4 regions of the Streptomyces sp. KMM 9044 genome follow, and region 4 is predicted to be linked to each of the others. Evidence: riboswitches for the same ligand, from Rfam matches in the RefSeq annotation. Region 4 holds a riboswitch; each other region holds the start of a gene.
The links. Region 4 has a riboswitch for cyclic di-AMP ahead of HUV60_RS07680 (M23 family metallopeptidase). Riboswitches for the same ligand answer to the same signal wherever they lie in the genome.

Region 1 (5,441 bases), 2.3 Mb from region 4:
CGCGCGTTTCCACGCCGTACGGTCTCGCGCCACGTGGCGGTGGCACACCGTACGGCTTCCCCCCGCGCGGGAACACACCGGGTGCAAGACTCTCTTCACCCGGGCCGGTCCCGCCCCGCCCCGTCCGCCGTCCCCGTCAGGAGCACCGTCGATGCCGCACCCGTACGTCCTGCTGTCCGCCGCCGTCTCGCTCGACGGGTATCTCGACGACACCGGTCCCGAGCGGCTGCTGCTGTCCGGCCCGGAGGACTTCGACCGGGTCGACGAGGTACGGGCGTCGGCGGACGCGATCCTGGTCGGTGCCGGCACGATCCGGGCCGACAACCCCCGGCTGCTGGTCAACGCGCCCGAGCGGCGTGCCGCCCGGACCGCCGGGGGCAGGCCCGCCTACCCGCTGAAGGTCACCGTCAGTGGCTCGGGCGACCTGGACCCGGCGGCGCGGTTCTGGCACACCGGTGGCGCGAAGGTCCTCTACACGACCGGCAAGGGCGCCGAACGCGCCCGCGCCCACGGTCTCGCCGCCGACGTCGTGCCACTCGGCGCCGAGCTCGACTGGCGCCGCCTTCTGACGCACCTGTACGACGTGTACGGCGTACGGCGGCTCATGGTCGAGGGCGGCGGCCTGATCCACACCCAGCTCCTCACCCAGGGTCTCGCCGACGAGCTCCAACTGGTCCTCGCCCCGCTCTTCGTCGGCGACCCGGACGCCGCCCGCCTCTTCGGGCCCGGGACCTACCAGGGCGGCCGGCTGCGACTGCTGGAGACCCGGCCGATCGGCGACGTCGTCCTCATGCGCTACGAGCCCACCGCCCCCGGCGCCGGCCCGCTCCCCGTCGCCGCCGACCACCACTGGCTGGCTCTCGCCTGTGAACGGGCAAGGCGGTGCCCGCCCTCGAAGACGGCGTTCAGCGTGGGCGCGGTGGTCGTCGCGGCCGACGGCACCGAGCTGGCACGGGGCCATTCCCGCGAGGGCGGCGATCCGGTGGTGCACGCCGAGGAGGCCGCCCTCGCCAGGATCGACCCTGCGGACCCGCGGCTCACGACCGCCACCATGTACTCCAGTCTGGAACCCTGCGCCCGCCGCGCCTCCCGCCCGGTGTCCTGTGCCCGGCTGATCCTGGACGCGGGGGTACGGCGGGTGGTCACCGCGTGGCGGGAGCCGGACACCTTCGTGACGGGCGCCGACGGCAGCGGGGTGCTGACCGCGGAGGGCGCCCTGGTCGTCGTTCTGCCGGAGCACGAGGAGGCCGCCGAGGCGCCGAACGGCCATCTGATCGGCGGGTGACGCGGGGCGGCGGCAACCCGTGTGCGGAGTGTCCCGCGGATGCCGTATGCTGGTGAACACAACGACGCGGGGTGGAGCAGCTCGGTAGCTCGCTGGGCTCATAACCCAGAGGTCGCAGGTTCAAATCCTGTCCCCGCTACTGAAGGCCGAGGGCCGGAATCCGAAGGGGTTCCGGCCCTCGGCCGTTTGCGTCCGTCCCGTTTCGGGAGCGCGTCCCGGGGTGGTTCCGCGCAGATGTCACCCCAGGTGACCGGGTCGCCTCGTTGCGCATGACAACTGACGCATCGTCAGCCCGAGTGTGACGAGGACGGTGAAGTCGACTCGCCCGGTTTTGGCCATCCGTGGCGCTTAAGTCCGTGCGGGAATCGTTAACGATCAAGAAGAACGGCTTGGAATACGGCCCTCGCGTCTATTAACGTTCGATAACGCAGCGCGGTCGTCCCAGCCGTCACACGAGTCGGCTCCGTGCGCACGCGCCGAATCCCGCAAGGGAACCGGGGAACCAACATCTTGGGGTGAATCGCACGGATGCGCCCGTGGAGACACGGGCGGTATACGCGCGTAGGAGACCTTCCTGCTCCGAACCCGTCAGCTAACCCGGTAGGCGAGAAGGAAGGAAAGGAGTGCGCCCCACGTGGCGTCCAACCGGCCTGCCCCCGAGGCCCCCTTCACGCCGAGCCGGCGCGACAGCGACACCTTCGGCTACGGCGGCATCCGCGCCGACGAGGGCCCCTTCGAGGAGTGGAACCCCACCGAGGAGTCCGTTCGTCCCGTGCGCGGCCGGCATCGTGTCGGCAAGCAGCGCGGCGGAGGCCTCGCCCGTAGCTCCACCGTTCTGGGCGTCGGTGTCATAGCCGCTGTCGCCGGTGGCGGCATGGCCAGCGCCCAGACCGGCAAGCCGCCGGTCTCCATCTCCGTGCCGGACCTTCCCTCTGTTGGTTCCCTCATCTCCGACGAGGAAACCCCTGAGGGCTCCGCCACCCCGCTCAGCAGCATCGGTGCGGTCGCCGACGAGGCCGAGCAGGGCAGTGCCTCCGACGCCGGCGAGGTGCTGCGCGCCCGGATCATGGCGCAGGTCGAGCAACAGCAGAGCCAGGCCGAGGACAAGGCCGCCGCCGAGGCCGCCGCGAAGGCGGAGAAGGAGGCCGAGGAGAAGGCCGCCGCCGCGAAGAAGGAGGCCGAGGAGAAGGCCGCCGCCGCGAAGAAGGAGGCGGAGGAGGAGGCCGCGAAGAAGGCCGAGGCCGAGCGTCTCGCCGAACTGGCCAGGCAGTACACGCTGCCCACCTCCTCGTACACCATCTCCTCGACCTTCGGTCAGGCCGGCGCCTACTGGTCCTCCGGCCAGCACACGGGCCTGGATCTCGCCGCCCCCACCGGCACCCTGCTCAAGGCCGTCCACACCGGCACGATCACCTCCGCCGGCTGGGACGGCTCGTACGGCTACAAGACCGTGCTGACCCTCGACGACGGCACCGAGATCTGGTACGCCCACCAGTCCTCCATCAGTGTCAGTGTCGGCCAGCAGGTCAACACCGGCGATGTGATCGGCCGCGTCGGCGCCACCGGCAACGTGACCGGGGCCCACCTCCACATGGAGGTGCACCCGGCCGGTTCCGCCTCGGGCATCGACCCGATGGCCTGGATGCAGTCGAAGGGCCTCACCGTCTGAGACCCCGGCCCCGGCCGGTCTTCGCGCCCTGCACCCCACGCAGCCACAGCCCCGGCAGTCCTGACGACGACCCCCCGACGTCAGGACTGCCGGTCCGGCGTTTCAGGGGCGGTACGCGTACGGGTTCGGCCCGGACGCCGGGTGGCCGGGGTCCACGGCGCCGTACCCTTTGTACGGGCCGTACGGCCCGTACGGCCCGTACGGCCCGTACGGCCCGTACACCGGCCAGGGCGGGGCGGGCGGCGCGGTGGCTCGGGCCGCGTGCTCCAGGGCCGGGCGGGCCGTGTCGCGGCGGTGCCACATCTCGCGCAGCAGTTCGTGCTCCCGTACGACGAAGTCCGCGTCCGCGCGGCCGCGGCGCCCCCGGTGCCGCAGGAACGCCAGCGATGTCGCGTACGCCCCGTACTGCGCCACCGCGCGGGCAGCGGCCCGGCCGCCGTGCCGGTGCGCGTACCGCCGGGCGATGCGCCGGGCCCGCATCGAGCCGAGCGCGTAGGGCTGTGCGGGGGTCAGCCAGCCGGCCCTGACGTACGCGGGCAGTTCCTCCCGTACGGTCCGCAGCTCGCGCTGCCGGGTCCACACCACCAGCCAGGTCAGCAGGCCGAACGACGGCACCATGAACGCCGCGTACACGGCGAAGAAGCCGTACCCGCCGAGGGCCGAGGAGGCGTTCCACAGGGCGTGCACGCCCATCGCGAGCAGCAGGCCGCCGAGCGGGAGCAGGACGCGCACCGGGCGGCGCCGCCGGGCGGCGAGCGCGGCCATTCCGAAGCCGATGCCGGTGAGGACCGTGAAGAGCGGGTGTGCGAAGGGCGACATGACGACGCGGACGAAGAACGTCGCCGCGGTGACGGAGGAGACGCCGCTGCCGCCGGTGAGCTGGTCGGTGCCGAAGGCGGTACCGAGGTAGAGGATGTTCTCGGTGAAGGCGAAGCCGGTGGCGGTGACCCCGGCTATCACCACGCCGTCGAGGACTCCGGTGAAGTCGCGTCTGCAGAACAGGAAGACCAGCAGGACGGCGGCGGCCTTCACGGACTCCTCCACGACCGGGGCTATCACGGTCGCGCCGAGCGCGTCCGCGCGGGACGGGTCGGCCGTCTCCGTCGCTATCCACCGTGTGGCGAAACTGTTGGCGACGAGCGCCATGAGCGCGGCGGCGCAGGCGCCCCAGGCGAAGGCGAAGACGAGGTTGCGCCACGGGCCCGGCGCGACGCGCTCCAGCCAGCGGAAGGCGGCAACGAGCAGCGGCACCGGCAGCACGGCGAGGCCGAGCCCGGCCAGGAAGCCCTCCGTGCCGGTCTGCTCGCGGACCAGGCCCAGGATGACCAGGCCCGAGAGCGCAAGGAGGGCGGTCAGCGCCCCGTACCGCACCCAGGGCCGCTGCCACCAGTGCGCGTGCCGCGGGGCGGACCCGTCCTCCGGTCCTGCGGGACCGGGGGACCCGCCGGGCCGGGTCGGGTACGGACGGCTGATGGCCACAGCATTGACCCTAACGAGGGAACGGCGCTGCCCGCAGGACCGCCGGGTGGGCTCAGGCGCCGACGGCGTTCCGGTCGGGCTGGTCGAGGTGCTGTACGCGGCGGAAGAGCAGGTCGTTCACCACATGGCCCTTGTCCAGCCCCTGCCCCTCGAAACGGGTCAGTGGCCGGGACTCCGGACGCGGCGCGAAACCGCCGTCCGCCGCGGTGTTCTCGAAGCCGGGGTGCGCGGTCAGCACCTCGAGCATCTGCTCGGCATACGGCTCCCAGTCGGTGGCGCAGTGCAGGAGCGCGCCCGGTGCGAGGCGGGTCGCGGCGAGGTCGAGGAAGGCGGGTTGGATCAGCCGGCGCTTGTGGTGCCGCTTCTTCGGCCAGGGGTCGGGGAAGTAGACGCGCAGCCCGCCCAGCGCGTCGGGGGTGAGCATCTCGCGCAGCAGGATGATCGCGTCGCCGTTGCCGACGCGGACGTTGTCCAGGCCGTGCTGGTCGGCGAGGCCGAGCAGATGGCCCTGGCCGGGGGTGTGGACGTCCACGGCGAGGATGTTGGTGCCCGGGTCGGCGGCGGCCATGCGCGCGGTCGCCTCGCCCATGCCGAAGCCGATCTCGAGGACGACCGGGCGGTCGTTGCCGAAGAAGGCGGCGAGGTCGAGGCGCCGCCTGCCGTCGACGTCGAAGCCCCACCGGGGCCACAGCCGCTGCAACGCGTCCGCCTGCCCGGCGGTGACCCGGCTCCGGCGTGGCTGGAAACTCCGGATCCGGCGCTCGAAATGCGACCCGGCGGGATCGGCCTTCGGTCCGTCCGGGAAGCGGGGCTCGCCCTTCTCCCGGGTACGGCGGACCGACACGCCGGGCGTGTGCCCGGCGTGCGGGGCGGGGACTTCGGGGGTGTTTACGGAGTCAGACACAGTGCTGTCGATTTTACGGGGGTTGCGCGGGGGCTCCGCGGTCGGTTCCGGGATCGGCCGTGCGGCCGGTCCCGAGCGGTCCCAGGTCCGTGGTCGTCCCGTGG
Region 2 (5,441 bases), 2.8 Mb from region 4:
CCTACCCCGCGTACGCCTGGCTGAGGGAGCACGCGCCCGTGCACCGGACGCGGCTGCCCAGCGGGGTGGAGGCCTGGCTGGTCACCCGGTACGCCGACGCCAAGCAGACGCTCGCCGACCCCCGCCTCTCGAAGAACCCGGCGCACCACGACGAGCCCGCCCACGCCAGGGGCAGGACCGGTATCCCCGGTGAGCGCAAGGCCGAGCTGATGACGCATCTGCTCAACATCGACCCGCCGGACCACACCCGGCTGCGCAGGCTGGTCAGCAAGGCGTTCACACCGCGCAGGGTCGCCGAGTTCGCGCCCCGGGTGCAGGAGCTCACCGACGGGCTCATCGACCGGTTCGCGGAGGGCGGCTCCGCCGACCTCATCCACGACTTCGCCTTCCCGCTCCCCATCTACGCCATCTGCGACCTGCTCGGCGTTCCGAGGGAGGACCAGGACGACTTCCGCGACTGGGCAGGCATGATGATCCGGCACGCGGGCGGCCCCAGGGGCGGTGTCGCCCGGTCGGTGAAGAAGATGCGCGGCTACCTGGCCGACCTGATCCACCGCAAGCGCGAGGCACTGCCTGTCGAACCCGCCCCCGGCGAGGACCTCATCTCCGGCCTGATCCGCGCCTCCGACCACGGCGAGCACCTCACCGAGAACGAGGCCGCCGCCATGGCGTTCATCCTGCTGTTCGCCGGCTTCGAGACCACCGTCAACCTCATCGGCAACGGCACCTACGCCCTCCTCACCCACCCGGGGCAGCGCGAGCGCCTGCAGAAGTCCCTCGCCGCCGGGGAGCGCGGGCTGCTGGAGACCGGAGTGGAGGAACTCCTGCGCCACGACGGGCCCGTGGAACTGGCCACCTGGCGGTTCGCCACCGAGGCGCTCGCCCTCGGCGGGCAGCACATCTCCGCAGGCGACCCGGTCCTCGTCGTCCTGGCCGCCGCGGACCGTGATCCGGAGCGGTTCGCCGACCCCGACGCACTCGATCTCGCACGGCGCGACAACCAGCATCTGGGGTACGGCCACGGCATCCACTACTGCCTCGGCGCTCCGCTGGCCCGCCTGGAGGGCCAGACCGCGCTCGCCACACTGCTGACCCGGCTGCCGGACCTCGAACTCGCGGCGGACCCGGCCGAACTGCGCTGGCGCGGCGGCCTCATCATGCGCGGACTGCGCACGCTGCCGGTGAAATTCACCCCGCCCTCGATGTGATGTTGCGAACGGGGCGGCGTACCAGGACACATTCCGAAATGCCCCGGACGGTCTTCCGGAAGAGATCCGGGAAAGCCCTGGGCGTGTCCGTCGGCCACGGCGCACGTGACCGTCAGGGCCCCTCGAGCACGGTCCGTTGACCGTTGGCAGGACGGCTGTGAAGGTGACACCCACTCAACTTTGTGATCTTCATGTGATCTGCACGGCATGAACTTGTGACAGACGTTCGACTGCCTATACGTTCACCCCTCAAGCGCGGCGTCTCGCTTTTTCGAACGTCACAGGCGAAACGCCGTGCGAGTAACTGTTGTCCTGCGAAAGGTTTCCGCATGCTCTCCGGGAACGGTCGTCACCGTCGCCCCCGCCAGGCTCCGGCTCTTCTCGTCGCGGCCGGAGTGACCGGCTCGGCCATCGCGATCCCCCTCCTCGGAGCCGGCGCCGCCAGTGCTGCCGACGGTTCGACCTGGGACCGGGTGGCCGAGTGCGAGTCGGGCGGCTCTTGGAGCCAGAACTCCGGCAACGGTTACTACGGCGGCCTGCAGTTGACCCAGGAGGACTGGGAGGCCTACGGCGGCCTCGACTACGCGACCAGCGCCGACCAGGCCAGCCGCGGCCAGCAGATAGCCGTGGCCGAGAAGATCCTCGCCGACCAGGGTGTCGGCGTGTGGAGAGCCTGCGGCCTGCTGGGGGGCCTGGACCGGGACGCGTCCGTGCTCGATGCCGGCACCGGCGTGGAGGGCGGCTCACCGGGCGCGTCCGGCTCCGAAAGGTCCGCCACTCCGTCGCCGTCCCAGTCCGCCGGCTCCTCGTCGGACGCGAAGGGCGACGAGGGCGACGAAGCTGCCGCGGACGGCCAGAAGAAGGAAGGAGGAGCGGAGGCCTCTTCCGCTGCTTCTCCCTCCGTCAAGGACGACGACTCGGACAAGTCGGGGCAGAAGGCCGACGCTTCGGAATCGGCCGACGGCGAGGACTCCGGCGGCGGCCGTCACCGCGGCGCCGGCGCCGAGGAGGAAGCGCGCGCGGACCGTGACGCCGGATCCTCGGGGCGGCATGCCTCGCGCGGCGGTCTCGGCTTCACACGCGGCCTCGACGGCTCCTCCCCGTCGAGCGACTCCGGCTCGGGCTCCGCGAGCGGCCCCTCGGTCGCCTCCGACTCCCTTGCTCTCGGCGGCGGATGGCTCGCCCAGTACGGCGGGGGCGACGGGGCCGAGGGTGTCGCCGCCCCGAATCCCACCCTTTTCGGTTAGGGGCTCGCACCTGGATGCGAATCATGTGAAAGGTGACATTTCGACAGCTGCGGCCGACCGCTCGGGCGTCGGCCGTGCGCCGACCGGGCGATGGTGGCGTGCCGGCCGGGTGGCGAGTGGACCGGCGTGCGGAAAAGCGTGTCGGTGGCGGGGGTGGAGAGTCGCGCTTCAGGATGAATGTCCGATTTAAAGATGATGAGAGATAGGTCTCAGAAGCCCTGATCGTCTTTGATAATCCGCCGAGGGCGTGTCTACGGTCGTGATCGCTCGCCATCGCGGGCCCCGGCTGCCACCACGCCGAATCCTGCCAGTGGCCGCACGGGAACAGTCGTCGCGTCATGCGCCGTAGGCAGGAGCGGGGGACCCAAGGTAGGCGCCGGATCCGGTGAAGTACGCCGGATGCGGCTCGGGGTGAAGCCGCGTCCCGCAAGGGAACGCGGCCGGGCAACCCAACCGGCCCGAACCCGACAGCTCACCTCGTAGGCGTCGGTGAGGGGATCCATCCATGCTGTTTTCCAGCAAGGGCAAGCACCGTCGTCCGTCCAAGGCCACCCGTGCCATCGCCGTCGCCGGTGTCACCGGTGCCGCCGTCGCCGCCCCGCTGATGGCGGCCGGCAGTGCCTCCGCCGCCACCGCCGCCGAGTGGGACACCGTCGCCCAGTGCGAGTCCGGTGGCAACTGGTCGATCAACACCGGTAACGGCTACTACGGCGGCCTGCAGTTCTCCGGCTCCACCTGGGCCGGCTACGGCGGCACGAAGTACGCCGCCACCGCCGACCAGGCCAGCAAGGCCCAGCAGATCGAGATCGCCGAGAAGGTTCTCGCGGGCCAGGGCAAGGGTGCCTGGCCGGTCTGCGGCAAGGGCCTGTCCAGCGCCGCCTACACCGGTGGCGGTTCCGCCGGGGGCTCGGGCGACCAGGGCGGCGGCTCCTCGCAGGGCTCCCGGCAGCAGTCCCCGGAGCAGGAGTCCCAGAAGCAGAGCACCGAGGCCGCTCCCGAGCGTTCCGCCGAGCAGAAGGCCTCCCGCTCCGACGAGCGTCCGGCCGCCAAGAAGACCGTCACCACCCCGACCGGCAAGAAGGTCGAGAAGGGCGACGGCGAGTACAAGGTCGTCAAGGGCGACACCCTCAGCTCGATCGCCGCGGAGCGCGACGTCAAGGGCGGCTGGGGCAAGCTGTTCGAGCTGAACGACGACATCGTCGAGGACGCCGACCTCATCTACCCGGGCCAGCAGCTGCACCTGAAGTAGGACGCCGGCCGCGGGTCCGGGCCCCGTTCCCGCGAAGGTCTGCCCCGCTCCGGCGCGTCTCCCCCCGTACGCGCCGGGGCGGGGCTTTTCCGTGGCCGGACCGGGCCTCCCGTTCCCGGGTTTCCCGGAAACGCCTTTGTTCCGTTCGGAAACAATTTACTCTCGGTTCTGTCCGCGAAGCGGCCGACCGGATGGCCGATCGCCCCGGGCCGGATAGGCTCGGGTCCGCAGGGCCCCCGTGGCCCCGCTGAACCACGTCACATCCATGAAGGAGATGCTCGTGCCGTCCATCGACGTCGTCGTAGCCCGGGAAATCCTGGACTCCCGAGGTAACCCCACGGTCGAGGTCGAGGTCGGCCTCGACGACGGCAGTACGGGTCGTGCCGCCGTCCCGTCCGGCGCCTCCACCGGCGCCTTCGAGGCCATCGAACTCCGTGACGGAGACCCCGACCGTTACCAGGGCAAGGGTGTCGAGAAGGCCGTCCTGGCCGTCATCGAGCAGATCGGCCCGGAGCTCGTCGGCTACGACGCCACCGAGCAGCGCCTGATCGACCAGGCGATGTTCGACCTGGACGCCACCGACAACAAGGGCTCCCTCGGCGCCAACGCCATCCTCGGCGTCTCCCTGGCCGTCGCCCACGCCGCCTCCGAGGCCAGCGACCTCCCCCTCTTCCGCTACCTCGGCGGCCCCAACGCGCACCTGCTGCCGGTGCCGATGATGAACATCCTCAACGGCGGTTCGCACGCGGACTCCAATGTGGACATCCAGGAGTTCATGATCGCCCCGATCGGCGCGGAGTCCTTCTCCGAGGCCCTGCGCTGGGGCACCGAGGTCTACCACACGCTGAAGAAGGTGCTGAAGGGCCGCGGCCTGTCCACCGGCCTCGGCGACGAGGGCGGCTTCGCCCCGAACCTCGGCTCCAACCGCGAGGCCCTCGACCTCATCCTTGAGGCCGTCAAGGAAGCCGGTTACACCCCCGGCGAGCAGATCGCCCTCGCGCTCGACGTCGCCGCCTCCGAGTTCTACAAGGACGGCACGTACGTCTTCGAGGGCAAGGAGCGCTCCGCCGCCGAGATGACGGAGTACTACGCCGAGCTGGTCGCCGCGTACCCGCTGGTCTCCATCGAGGACCCGCTGTTCGAGGACGACTGGGACGGCTGGAAGGCCCTCACCGACAAGCTCGGCGACAAGGTCCAGATCGTCGGCGACGACCTGTTCGTCACCAACCCGGAGCGCCTGGCCCGCGGCATCGAGGAGAGCGCGGCCAACGCCCTGCTGGTCAAGGTGAACCAGATCGGTTCGCTGACCGAGACCCTGGACGCCGTCGAGCTGGCCCAGCGCAACGGCTTCAAGTGCATGATGTCGCACCGCTCCGGCGAGACCGAGGACGTCACCATCGCCGACCTGGCCGTCGCCACCAACTGCGGCCAGATCAAGACCGGTGCCCCGGCCCGTTCCGAGCGCGTCGCCAAGTACAACCAGCTGCTGCGCATCGAGGAGATCCTCGACGACGCCGCGGTGTACGCCGGCCGCAGCGCCTTCCCGCGGTTCAAGGGCTGATCTGCTGGTCTGCTGGTCTGCTGGTCTGCTGGTCTGCCGACCCGACGGCCCGTGCCGGGTGACGACCGAGGTCGTCGTGTCCTGGCCGGTCGTCCGTACGTCCCCGGACGCGGTCCCGTACCGTGTCCGGGGACGTACGCGCGTATGACAGGGGAACGGGAGGCGGGGAGATGGCC
Region 3 (5,441 bases), 1.3 Mb from region 4:
CTCGCCTTCGTAGACGGCACGTTCGCCCGTCTTCAGCGAGTCCTTGTACTCGGCCGGGCCGCGCCCCATGTCGAGCAGACCGATGCCCTCGCCGGCCGCCGCCCCGGCCATCCGCAGATGCAGCACGAGCCCCGGCGAGAACTTCGCGAACTCCGGGTCGTACGCCGGGAACCAGCAGGCCAGCACCGAGGCCGAGCGCAGGCCGAAGTGGGCGGCGACGGGACGGTCCCCGGCGTACAGGACGGACAGGGTGCCCGCGCACTCCGGAGCCCGGGTTTCGGCCAGGCGGCCCACGAGCCGGGTGATCCACTCCCGCGCGAACCGGTCGCGGCGCCCGGTCCTGCGGTACTGCGCGGACTTCCACCCGATGAGGGTGCGCAGCGCGGCCGGGTCGTGTTCGTCGAACACGAACCGCACGGGTCCGGCCTGGCGGCCGAGCCTGCGCTCCTTGGCCAGGGTGGTCTTCAGGAACTTCGGCGACTGGGTGCGCAGGACGGACTCGTAGGTCTCGTAGCCCTTCTCCACGGCGATGACGAAGGTGGCGTGTTCCTGGGCCGCCTGCGGGACGAAGAGGGTCTGGTCCGCTTCCAGGTTGTCGAAGGCGAAGCTCGACACCGAGCAGGCACGCAGCAGGTCACCGGTCTCCAGCACGAGACCCGGCCGCAGGACGGCGCCCTGGCAGTCCGAGACCCCGAGCCCGATCGCCCGGCCCTGCCCCCACGCGCCCCGCTCGTACGGCAGGAAGCCGGCCGGCTCGGCGGACGCTCCCTCGTACAGCACCGCGACCCGGGCCTGCGGCCGCACCCCGGACACGGCGGCGGCGAACTCCGGTTCCATGAAAGGGCTGCGCGGTGCCTCCGAGGCGGCGCGCAGCTCACGCCATCGCTCCCGCTCCCCCTCGCCGAGCTCGTCGAGCCCCAGCACACGTGTGCGTCCACCGCTCACCTGACCCCCCGATCAAGTCCCCCCGGACACTTGGAAGGTACCGCCAGGACCACGAGGACGGTAGGTAGCGGCTCATGTTGCCGCCAAGTGGTGCAGAGGCCGCGATCGGTGCGCGGGGCGGGCGTCCCGAGCGCGGTGAGTCGAGGGCGCGCGGTGTCCGTATTCTCTGATCATGGCCGCACCCACCGATTGCTCGCTCATCGCCACCGACCTGGACGGGACGCTGCTGCGCGGCGACGACACCCTCTCCGACCGCTCCCTCGCCGCGCTGGCGCTGGTGGCGCGGGCCGGTGTCCGGCACCTCGTGGTGACGGGGCGCCCGGCGCCCAGAGTGAGGCCGCTCCTGGACGACCTGGGGTCCACGGGGCTCGCGGTGTGCGCACAGGGCGCGCAGGTGTACGACGCCGGCACGGACCGGCTGCTGTGGTCGATCACCCTGGACCGGGAACTGGCGGAGACCACCCTCGGCAAGATCGAGGCCGAGGCCGGGGAGCTCTACGCCGCGGTCGACCAGAACGGGGTGGACGGGCTCACCCTGATCGAGTCGGGCTACCTGATGCCGCACCCGACGCTGCCCGCGGTGCGGGTCGCACGGCGGGACGATCTGTGGGTCCGGCCGATCAGCAAGGTGCTGTTGCGCCATCCCGACCTGACCGACGACGAGTTGGCGGCGACGGCCCGTGCGGCGGTCGGCTCGCTGGCCACGGTCACGATGTCGGGTCCGGGCACCGTGGAACTCCAGCCGTGCGGTGTCACCAAGGCGACGGGTCTCGCGCTGGCCGCCGAGCACCTGGGGCTGGATCCGGAGCGGACCGTCGCCTTCGGCGACATGCCCAACGACATTCCGATGTTCGACTGGGCGGCCCACGGAGTCGCCATGGCCAACGCACACCCCGCGCTCAAGGCGGTGGCCGACGAGGTGACCACGTCGAACGAGGACGACGGCGTGGCCGTCGTCCTCGAGCGGTTGTTCGGCGGAGCGGAGCCGCGCGTGCCCCAACACGTGCTGCCCCGCCCCAGGTCCGGGAATGTGTCCCGGTAGGCCTCGGCGTCCGCCGGTGTGGCCGGTGCCGCCGGCGTTCCGACGGGCCCGGACGTATCGGATGTCTCAGGTGTCTCAGTAGGCACCGAAGACGTTGTCGATGGAGCCGTAGCGGTCTGCCGCGTAGTTGCAGGCCGCCGCGATGTTCGCGACCGGGTCGAACGGGTCGAAGGCCGTGCCGGGCACGTGGTACGCCTGGAAGGTCGGGTCGATGACCTGGAGCAGGCCCTTCGACGGGGTGCCGGCCATGGCATTGGAGTCCCACAGGTTGATGGCCTGCGGGTTGCCGGACGACTCGCGCAGGATGTTGCGGTGGATGGAGTCGTAGCCGCCGGGGATGCCGTGCTGCGCCATGACGGACAGCGACTCGCGGATCCAGCCGTCGAGGTTGTCCGGGTACGCGGTCACGGTGCCGGCGGCGGCAGGGGTGGACGTCGCGGCAGCGGCGGGCGCGGCCGAGGCGGCGGTGGCGCCGAACAGCGGGAGGGCGACCGCCGCGACACCGGCGACGGCGAAGGAGCGGACGAGGCGGGAGCGGCCGAAGCGGCGGGGCGGACCGGATGCGGTCATGTCTGTGTTCCTCTCCTACGCCTGCGAGGTGAGCTGTCGGGTTCGGGCGGGAGAGTGCCCGGCCGTGCCCGTGCGGGCATGGCTTCACCCCGAGCCGTTCCGGGTGCGCACCGGTCCGGCGGCTTACCTGGGTCCCCCGCTCCTGCCGTGCGTGAGTGAGTTCGTCGATGGGTGGCGCGGGCGGCGGCAGGATTCGGCGTCCGCCCGACAAGCCGGGAACGTATGCGAGTCCACTTGTCGGAAACAAGTGCGACGATCACGGATCGCGCCGCTTGATCTTGTTCCGGGGGTTTTGGGGTACTTGATCCCTTGAGGGCGTCAAGGGTCAACTCGCTTTCGGGGCAAGGGAAAGCGTGGGCAGGTGTGAGGGGCGGGCGCGCCGGGGCGCGCGTGACTCACTTCACTGGACGCGCCACGCGGAAGCATTTGCCGCCAAGGGGAATTGGCTTGACAATCGCGACAAAGGGGACCGCGGGATCGGGTGGGTCGGATGGGGTGGGTGGCGGGCGGGGCTGCGCGTCGAGGGCGGGCCGCTACGCCCGAAAGATGGCGAATATCCTTTGTCGTCAACTGGTCAGGAACGATCTGGTGGTGATCCGATATGGGAGGGCGCCGTGAGGCGCCGTCCGCGTGTGTGCGGGTGAGGCCGGGGAATGTGGGTGCTGGCGGTGATCGAAACATGACCGGATACGCTGACTCGAGTGACGTCAGCGACCTATCGACAAACTGTGCAAGACGTCTAGGCGTCAGTGGACACCAGCAGACAGGAGACCCCTCGTGACCGTCGTCGGGCCGTTCGGGCTGAGCGTGCGGGACCAGGCTCTGGAGGCCGATGTCCAGGCCGGAATGACGGCTGTCGAGGAAGGGCTGCTCGAGGCCACGAAGAGTGAGGTCCCCTTCATCACCGAGGCCGCCCAGCACCTGGTGCGGGCCGGTGGCAAGCGGTTCCGGCCGCTGCTCGTGACGCTCGCCGCCCAGTTCGGCGACCCCTACGCACCCGGTGTCGTACCGTCCGCCGTGGTCGTGGAGCTGACCCACCTGGCCACGCTGTACCACGACGACGTGATGGACGACGCCACCGTACGGCGCGGGGTGCCCAGCGCCAACACCCGATGGGGCAACTCCGTCGCGGTCCTCACCGGCGACTTCCTCTTCGCGCGCGCGTCGCACATCCTGGCCGACCTGGGCCCGGAGGCCGTACGGGTGCAGGCCGAGGCGTTCGAGCGCCTGGTCACCGGTCAGATCCTGGAGACCGCGGGGCCGCAGGAGGGCCGGGACCCGGTCGACCACTACCTGGACGTCCTCGGCGGCAAGACCGGCTCGCTGGTCGCCGTCGCCTGCCGGTTCGGCGCCATGATGTCCGGCGCGAACGACACGGTCGTGGATGTGCTGACTCAGTACGGCGAGCGGCTCGGGGTCGCCTTCCAGCTCGCCGACGACGTACTGGACATCGCCTCCGACTCCCACGAGTCCGGCAAGACCCCGGGCACCGACCTGCGCGAGGGCATTCCGACGCTGCCCGTGCTGCGGCTGCGCGAGCGGGCGGCCCGGCTGGGGCTGGCCGAGGACATCGCCCTGCGCGAGCTGCTCGACTCCGACCTCGGCGACGACGCCCGGCATGCCGAGGCGCTGCGGCTGCTGCGTGCCCACCCCGCGCTGGAGCAGGCCCGCCGGGACACCGTGCGCTACGCGGAGGAGGCGCGTTCGGCGCTGGCCCCGCTGCCGGAGTGCGAGTCGAAGACGGCCCTGGTCGAGCTGTGCGACGCGGTGGTGCACCGGGCCGGCTGACCCGCCGCCGTCCCGTCCGCCGCCGCCCCCGGACCTCGACCCCTACTGGTCGGGTACCGAAACAACGCCCCGTGTCATACCGCAGTAGTACACGGAGTTGAGTCCGGGGTCTGACGCATCTGCCCGCCGGGTTTGGTCAGATGGAAGACGACGGACATCACCACTCCTCACCGATTCGGGTGAGAATGGCGGCTCAGGGTGTGACTGGTGTGAGCGACACGAGACGCAGGCCGCCGCCGACCACGGAGGTAAGGCACACATGGCACCGTATGAATCCGACGACACGACGACCGCTCGTCAGGCCGGCGAGGCCGACGAGCGGGGCGCGGGCCGGCGCAGGGCCGCGCGGTACGTCGTTCCGGTCACGGTGATAGGAGTGGCGGCCGTGACCATCGGGCTCGTCCCCGCGATCGCCGACTCCGGCGACCCGGACCTGCCGAAGATCACCGCCGCGCAACTCATCGAGAAGATCGCCCAGTCGGACGTCGAGCAGCTGTCCGGCACCGTGAAGATCACTACCGACCTCGGGCTGCCGGACCTCGGCGGCCTGGAGAACAGCCTGGCCTCCGGCGCCATGGGCCGGGGCGATGCCGACGGTTCCTCCGCCGACCCGACGGCCAAGCTCACCGAGCTGGCGTCCGGCACGCACACCCTGCGCATCGCGGCCGACGGCCCCGAGCGGCAGAAGGTGTCGCTGCTCGGGAGCGCGTCCGAGTACAGCCTGATCCACAACGGCGAGGACGTCTGGGGCTACGACAGCGAGTCCAACGAGGTCTTCCACGGCACCACCGACGGGTCCGCCGGGGACGAGGGCCAAGAGCACCAGCGCCCGGCCATGCCGAAGGACTTCGCCGAGGAGGCGCTGAAGTCGGTCGACGACACCACGTCCGTCACCGTCGACGGCACCGCGCAGGTGGCCGGCCGGGACGCGTACAAGCTGGTCGTCAAGCCCAGGCAGTCCGGCTCCACGGTCGGCGCCATCAGCATCGCGGTGGACCACAGGACCGGTACGCCGCTGAAGTTCACGCTGACCCCGGCGAGCGGCGGTGCCGCCGTCGTGGACGTCGGCTTCACCAAGGTCAGCTTCGACCGGCCC
Region 4 (5,441 bases):
TCTCGTCGACGACGTCGATGTCGAGGATCCGCTCCTCGTACGAGTCGTCGGGCGGCGGGGTTTTCGTGCTGCGGCGGGCCATCGCTGCCGGCTCCTTGCTGAAGCGTGGGACGGTATCTGACGCGGACCATTGTGGACCGCCGTACCGACAACCGGGACCATGACCCCCGCCGCTGCCCTCCGTCGGGGACCGGGGGCGGGGTGCCGGCAGGGTACGCGCACTTCCCGCCTGCGCCGCGGGCGGGGGGGGAGGAGAGGACCGGGACCGGGTGCACACCCCGTGCGCCGCCTGCGATCCCGTACGCCCCACGAAACCCGTGTGTACCGCGTCGTCCCACCCGTACCCGTGGTTCTCGCTCTCGGCGTAGCCGGTCCCGTCCGGGAACTTCACCGGTGCTCCGCACGCTTGCATACAGTGGCAGGACCGGCACAAACGGCGGATGCGACGACCGCCTCCGCGATCGAAGGGACGTACATGCCCATGGGTCACACGGCCACCGCCCAGGCAGGCTCCGGCGGCCTGACAGCGACCGAGCACCGGCTGTCCAACGGCCTGCGCGTGGTGCTCTCCGAGGACCATCTGACCCCCGTCGCGGCGGTGTGCCTCTGGTACGACGTCGGTTCGCGTCACGAAGTCAAGGGCCGTACCGGCCTGGCCCACCTTTTCGAACACCTCATGTTCCAGGGTTCCGGGCAGGTGAAGGGCAACGGTCACTTCGAGCTGGTCCAGGGCGCCGGAGGCTCGCTCAACGGCACCACCAGCTTCGAGCGGACCAACTACTTCGAGACCATGCCGGCCCACCAGCTGGAGCTCGCCCTCTGGCTCGAGGCCGACCGCATGGGCTCCCTGCTGGCCGCCCTGGACGAGGAGTCCATGGAGAACCAGCGGGACGTCGTCAAGAACGAGCGCCGCCAGCGCTACGACAACGTCCCCTACGGCACGGCCTTCGAGAGGCTGACCGCTCTCTCCTATCCGGCCGGCCACCCGTACCACCACACGCCCATCGGCTCGATGGCGGACCTGGACGCGGCCACCCTGGAGGACGCCCGCGCCTTCTTCCGCACGTACTACGCGCCGAACAACGCCGTGCTCTCCGTCGTCGGTGACATCGACCCGGAGCATACGCTCGCCTGGATCGAGAAGTACTTCGGTTCCATCCCCTCCCACGACGGCAAGCCCGAGCCCCGCGACGGCTCGCTGCCCGAGATCATTGGTGAGGAGCTGCGTGAGCTCGTCGAGGAGGAGGTCCCTGCGCGTGCGCTGATGGCGGCCTACCGGCTGCCCGAGGACGGCACCCGCGCGAGCGACGCCGCGGACCTGGCGCTCACGATCCTCGGGGGCGGCGAGTCCTCCAGGCTCTACAACCGGCTGGTACGACGGGACCGCACGGCGGTGGCGGCCGGATTCGGCCTGCTGCGGCTGGCCGGGGCGCCCTCGCTGGGCTGGCTGGACGTGAAGACGTCCGGTGACGTGGAGGTGCCCGTCATCGAGGCCGCGATCGACGAAGAGCTCGCCCGGTTCGCCGAGCAGGGGCCCACGGCCGAGGAGATGGAGCGCGCCCAGGCCCAGCTGGAGCGCGAGTGGCTGGACCGGCTCAGCACCGTCGCGGGCCGGGCCGACGAACTGTGCCGGTACGCCGTCCTGTTCGGTGACCCGCAACTCGCCCTCACCGCCGTCGGACGCATCCTCGACGTGACCGCCGAGGACGTGCGGGAGGTCGCCGAGGCCCGCCTGCGTCCCGACAACCGAGCGGTGCTCGTCTACGAGCCCGTCGCTCCCGAGGCCGGGGAGACCGAAGAAGCCGCAGCCGCCGGCACCGACGAGAACGAGGAGACGGCGAAGTGACCGAGCTCGCCACGATGGACTTCCACCCCCAGCCGCAGGCGGGCGAGGCCCGGCCCTGGGCCTTCCCGGCCCCCGAGCGCACCACCCTCGGCAACGGTCTGACGGTGCTGCGCTGTCACCGCCCCGGCCAGCAGATCGTCGCTGTCGAGGTGCTCCTCGACGCGCCCCTGGAGGCCGAGCCGGCCGGTCTCGACGGTGTCGCCACCATCACCGCGCGGGCGTTCTCCGAGGGCACCGACAAGCACTCCGCCGAGGAGTTCGCCGCCGAACTGGAGCGCTGCGGCGCGACCCTGGACGCCTACGCCGACCACCCCGGCGTCCGTCTGAGCCTCGAGGTGCCGGCCTCCCGGCTCGCCAGAGGGCTCGGGCTGCTCGCCGACGCACTCAGGGCGCCCGCGTTCGCCGACAGCGAGATCGAGCGTCTCGTCCGCAACCGCCTCGACGAGATCCCGCACGAGCTGGCCAACCCGTCCCGCCGCGCAGCCAAGGAACTCTCCAAGGAGCTGTTCCCGGCGGCGTCGCGCATGTCCCGCCCGCGCCAGGGCACCGAGGAGACGGTCACCGGCATCGACTCGGCGGCCGTACGCGCCTTCTACGAGAAGCACGTCCGTCCCGCGACCGCCACCGCGGTGGTCGTCGGCGACCTCACCGGCACCGACCTGGACGAGCTGCTCGGCGACACCCTCGGAGCCTGGACCGGATCGGCCGCCCAGCCGCAGCCCGTCGCGCCGGTCGCCGCCGACGACACGGGCCGCGTCGTGATCGTGGACCGCCCCGGTGCCGTACAGACGCAGCTGCTCATCGGCCGCGTCGGCGCGGACCGGCACGACCGCGTGTGGCCCGCGCAGGTGCTCGGCACCTACTGCCTCGGCGGCACCCTCACCTCCCGCCTGGACCGCGTCCTGCGCGAGGAGAAGGGCTACACCTACGGTGTGCGGTCGTTCGGCCAGGTCCTCAGGTCCGCCCCGGACGGCGCCGGCGCGTCGCTGCTCGCCATCAGCGGTTCCGTCGACACCCCGAACACAGGCCCTGCCCTGCAGGACCTGTGGACGGTGCTGAGCACCCTCGCCGCGGAGGGCCTCACCGACGCCGAACGCGACGTCGCCGTGCAGAACCTGGTGGGCGTGGCACCGCTCAAGTACGAGACCGCCGCGGCTGTCGCCGACACCCTCGCCGACCAGGTGGAGCAGCACCTGCCCGACGACTACCAGGCCGAGCTGTACCGGCGGCTCGCCGCCACCGGCACCGTGGAGGCGACCGCGGCGGTAGTGAACGCCTTTCCGGTGGACCGCCTCGTGACCGTCCTGGTCGGCGACGCGGCGCAGATCAAGGAGCCCGTCGAGGCGCTCGGTATCGGCGAAGTCACGGTGGTGTCCGCCGAGTAGACGGCCCGTCGGCGCGCTGTCGGCGGCCGTCCGGCCGCACACCGTACGCGCACGCGCGCGGGGCTCTGGTGACGCGAACGCCACCAGGGCCCCTTTGTGTCCGAATTGGGATGGGAGGTACCTGTATGACCTGTGGGATGTGCTACAAAAACCGGGATTCGTTTGGGAATTGAAAGACGTCCCGCTTAGCGTCAGGCGGTCTGTTCGTCGGGCAGTGCGCCGCACCCGCGGCACCGGACAGTCATCGCCGAGTCCCCGTACGGTGCGAACCAGGGGAGCCGGGGACCCATCAGCAGTCCCTGGGGTGAATCGGACGCCCGCGCGTGTCGCGAGGGGGTCCGTAGGAGACCTTCCTGCTCCGAACCCGTCAGCTAACCCGGTAGGCGAGAAGGAAGGAAAGGACCACCCTGTACATGGCGTTCACCCGCGCCACCGGGAAGCACCGTCGTCCCAGCCGTGTGCATCGCGGCACCGCCAAGGCGGCGGGCGTCGCGGCTCTCACCAGCACCGGTGTCATCGGCTCCCTCTCCGCTCCGGCGCTCGCCGCCGAACCCGCCGCACAGACCGGCCTGACCCCCGTGGTCACCATGGGCGACGAGGTCGCCGCCAGGGTCGACGCCCAGGCCTCCGCCCAGCACGAGGCCGCACGCGAGGCGGCCCAGGCCGCCGCGCGCGTAGCCGCCGAGGAGGCGGCCAGGGAGAAGGCGGCCGAGGCGGCCGCCAAGGCCCGTGAGGCCGAGGAACGCGCCGCGCGTGAGGCCGAGCGCAAGCGTCTCAACACCTTCGTGTCCCCGATCGCGGGCTCCTACGTCTCGACCGGCTACCTGTCCGGCGGTGCCGTCTGGTCCTCCGGCACCCACACCGGTGTCGACTTCCACGCCGCGAGCGGTACCCCCGTGCTCTCGGTCGGTATGGGCACCGTCGTCGAGGCCGGCTGGGGCGGCGCCTACGGCAACCAGGTCGTGATCAAGATGCACGACGGCACGTACACCCAGTACGGCCATCTGTCGTCCGTCGGTGTCTCGGTGGGCCAGCAGGTCACCCCGGGCCAGCAGATCGGCGTCTCCGGCGCCACCGGCAACGTCACCGGCGCGCATCTGCACTTCGAGGCCCGCACCACCGCCGAGTACGGCTCCGACATCGACCCCGTCGCGTACCTCCGTGCTCACGGCGCGAACGTCTGACCGGGGGCGCGTCTCCCTGACCTCCGTGTACACCTCGATGTCCGCGTGATCACCTGACGCCCCAGGTGCCCGTTTTCCGTGGAACGGCCCCGGCTCGGCTCTCCGAGTCGGGGCTTTCGGCGTTTCCGGCTGCCCGTTGTCCAAAAAATGGACATGATTCCCGGTCCGCCGTCGGAAATTCCCGCGCGTTGCAATAGAGTCACGGAGCAGGTGTCACCCGTTGACGTTATGCGGGGATTAATTCGGAGGTCGGTCATGCGTATTCCGGCGCACTCGGTGTGCACGGCGATCCGGGACGACATCGTCTCGGGTGTCTACGAGCGTGGCGGCCGGCTGACCGAGGAGCTCCTCGCCCGCCGCTACGGTGTCTCGCGCGTCCCCGTCCGGGAGGCCCTGCGCACCCTGGAGGCCGAGGGCTTCGTGGTCACCCGGCGGCACGCGGGCGCGTGCGTCGCGGAACCCACCGAGCAGGAGGCCGCCGACCTGCTGGAGATGCGGCTGCTGCTGGAGCCGCTCGGTGCCCTGCGTGCCGCGCAGCGCCGCACCGAGGCCCATCTGAAGGTGCTGCGCGGCCTGGTCCGGCTGGGCCAGGAGCGGGCCCGGCAGGGCAGCAGCGACGACCTGCGCTCACTGGGCGGCTGGTTCCACGAGACGCTCGCCCAGGCGTCCGGCAGTCCGGCGCTGACGTCGACGCTGATCCAGTTCCGGCACAAGATCGGCTGGATGTACGAGGTGCGCGGGACGAGGGATCCCATGGAGTGCTGGGCGGAGCACGGCGCGATCGTCGACGCCGTGGTGCGCGGTGACGGTGAGCGCGCGCGTGCGGTCATGGCACTGCACACCGAGCGCGCCACCGCCGCCCACCGGCTGCGCTTCACCGCGAGGGCCGACCGGACGGCCCGCCCCGAGCGCGTGAGGAACTCGCAACACCCCGTAAACACACCGAGTCTCCGGCATTAACACAAAGACCGTATACAAGAGAATGTAATTCGGCGGAAGTGGAATCCGCCTGCCATTTTTCGTGAG

Region 1: linked by a shared signal. The riboswitch ahead of HUV60_RS17820 (M23 family metallopeptidase) and the one ahead of HUV60_RS07680 (M23 family metallopeptidase) in region 4 are both predicted to bind cyclic di-AMP.
Region 2: linked by a shared signal. The riboswitch ahead of HUV60_RS20250 (transglycosylase family protein) and the one ahead of HUV60_RS07680 (M23 family metallopeptidase) in region 4 are both predicted to bind cyclic di-AMP.
Region 3: linked by a shared signal. The riboswitch ahead of HUV60_RS13450 (transglycosylase SLT domain-containing protein) and the one ahead of HUV60_RS07680 (M23 family metallopeptidase) in region 4 are both predicted to bind cyclic di-AMP.

Annotation. Positions count from the first base shown of each region.
Region 1 is NZ_CP113910.1:3,945,281-3,950,721, forward strand. Features, by position in the region: gene HUV60_RS17810 (dihydrofolate reductase family protein) at 152-1,285, shown strand; tRNA gene HUV60_RS17815 (tRNA-Met) at 1,351-1,424, shown strand; cyclic di-AMP (ydaO/yuaA leader) riboswitch at 1,750-1,907, shown strand; gene HUV60_RS17820 (M23 family metallopeptidase) at 1,920-2,954, shown strand; gene HUV60_RS17825 (PrsW family intramembrane metalloprotease) at 3,057-4,433, opposite strand; gene trmB (tRNA (guanosine(46)-N7)-methyltransferase TrmB) at 4,486-5,337, opposite strand.
Region 2 is NZ_CP113910.1:4,481,087-4,486,527, forward strand. Features, by position in the region: gene HUV60_RS20240 (cytochrome P450 family protein) at 1-1,208, shown strand, start outside; gene HUV60_RS20245 (transglycosylase family protein) at 1,538-2,455, shown strand; cyclic di-AMP (ydaO/yuaA leader) riboswitch at 2,787-2,956, shown strand; gene HUV60_RS20250 (transglycosylase family protein) at 2,961-3,704, shown strand; gene eno (phosphopyruvate hydratase) at 3,985-5,265, shown strand; gene HUV60_RS20260 (FtsB family cell division protein) at 5,436-5,441, shown strand, end outside.
Region 3 is NZ_CP113910.1:3,015,826-3,021,266, reverse strand. Features, by position in the region: gene HUV60_RS13460 (GNAT family N-acetyltransferase) at 1-924, opposite strand, end outside; gene HUV60_RS13455 (HAD family hydrolase) at 1,118-1,987, shown strand; gene HUV60_RS13450 (transglycosylase SLT domain-containing protein) at 2,063-2,557, opposite strand; cyclic di-AMP (ydaO/yuaA leader) riboswitch at 2,561-2,725, opposite strand; gene HUV60_RS13445 (polyprenyl synthetase family protein) at 3,335-4,345, shown strand; gene HUV60_RS13440 (LolA family protein) at 4,605-5,441, shown strand, end outside.
Region 4 is NZ_CP113910.1:1,694,722-1,700,162, reverse strand. Features, by position in the region: gene HUV60_RS07695 (DNA gyrase/topoisomerase IV subunit A) at 1-82, opposite strand, end outside; gene HUV60_RS07690 (M16 family metallopeptidase) at 476-1,846, shown strand; gene HUV60_RS07685 (M16 family metallopeptidase) at 1,843-3,231, shown strand; cyclic di-AMP (ydaO/yuaA leader) riboswitch at 3,467-3,631, shown strand; gene HUV60_RS07680 (M23 family metallopeptidase) at 3,645-4,415, shown strand; gene HUV60_RS07675 (GntR family transcriptional regulator) at 4,671-5,375, shown strand.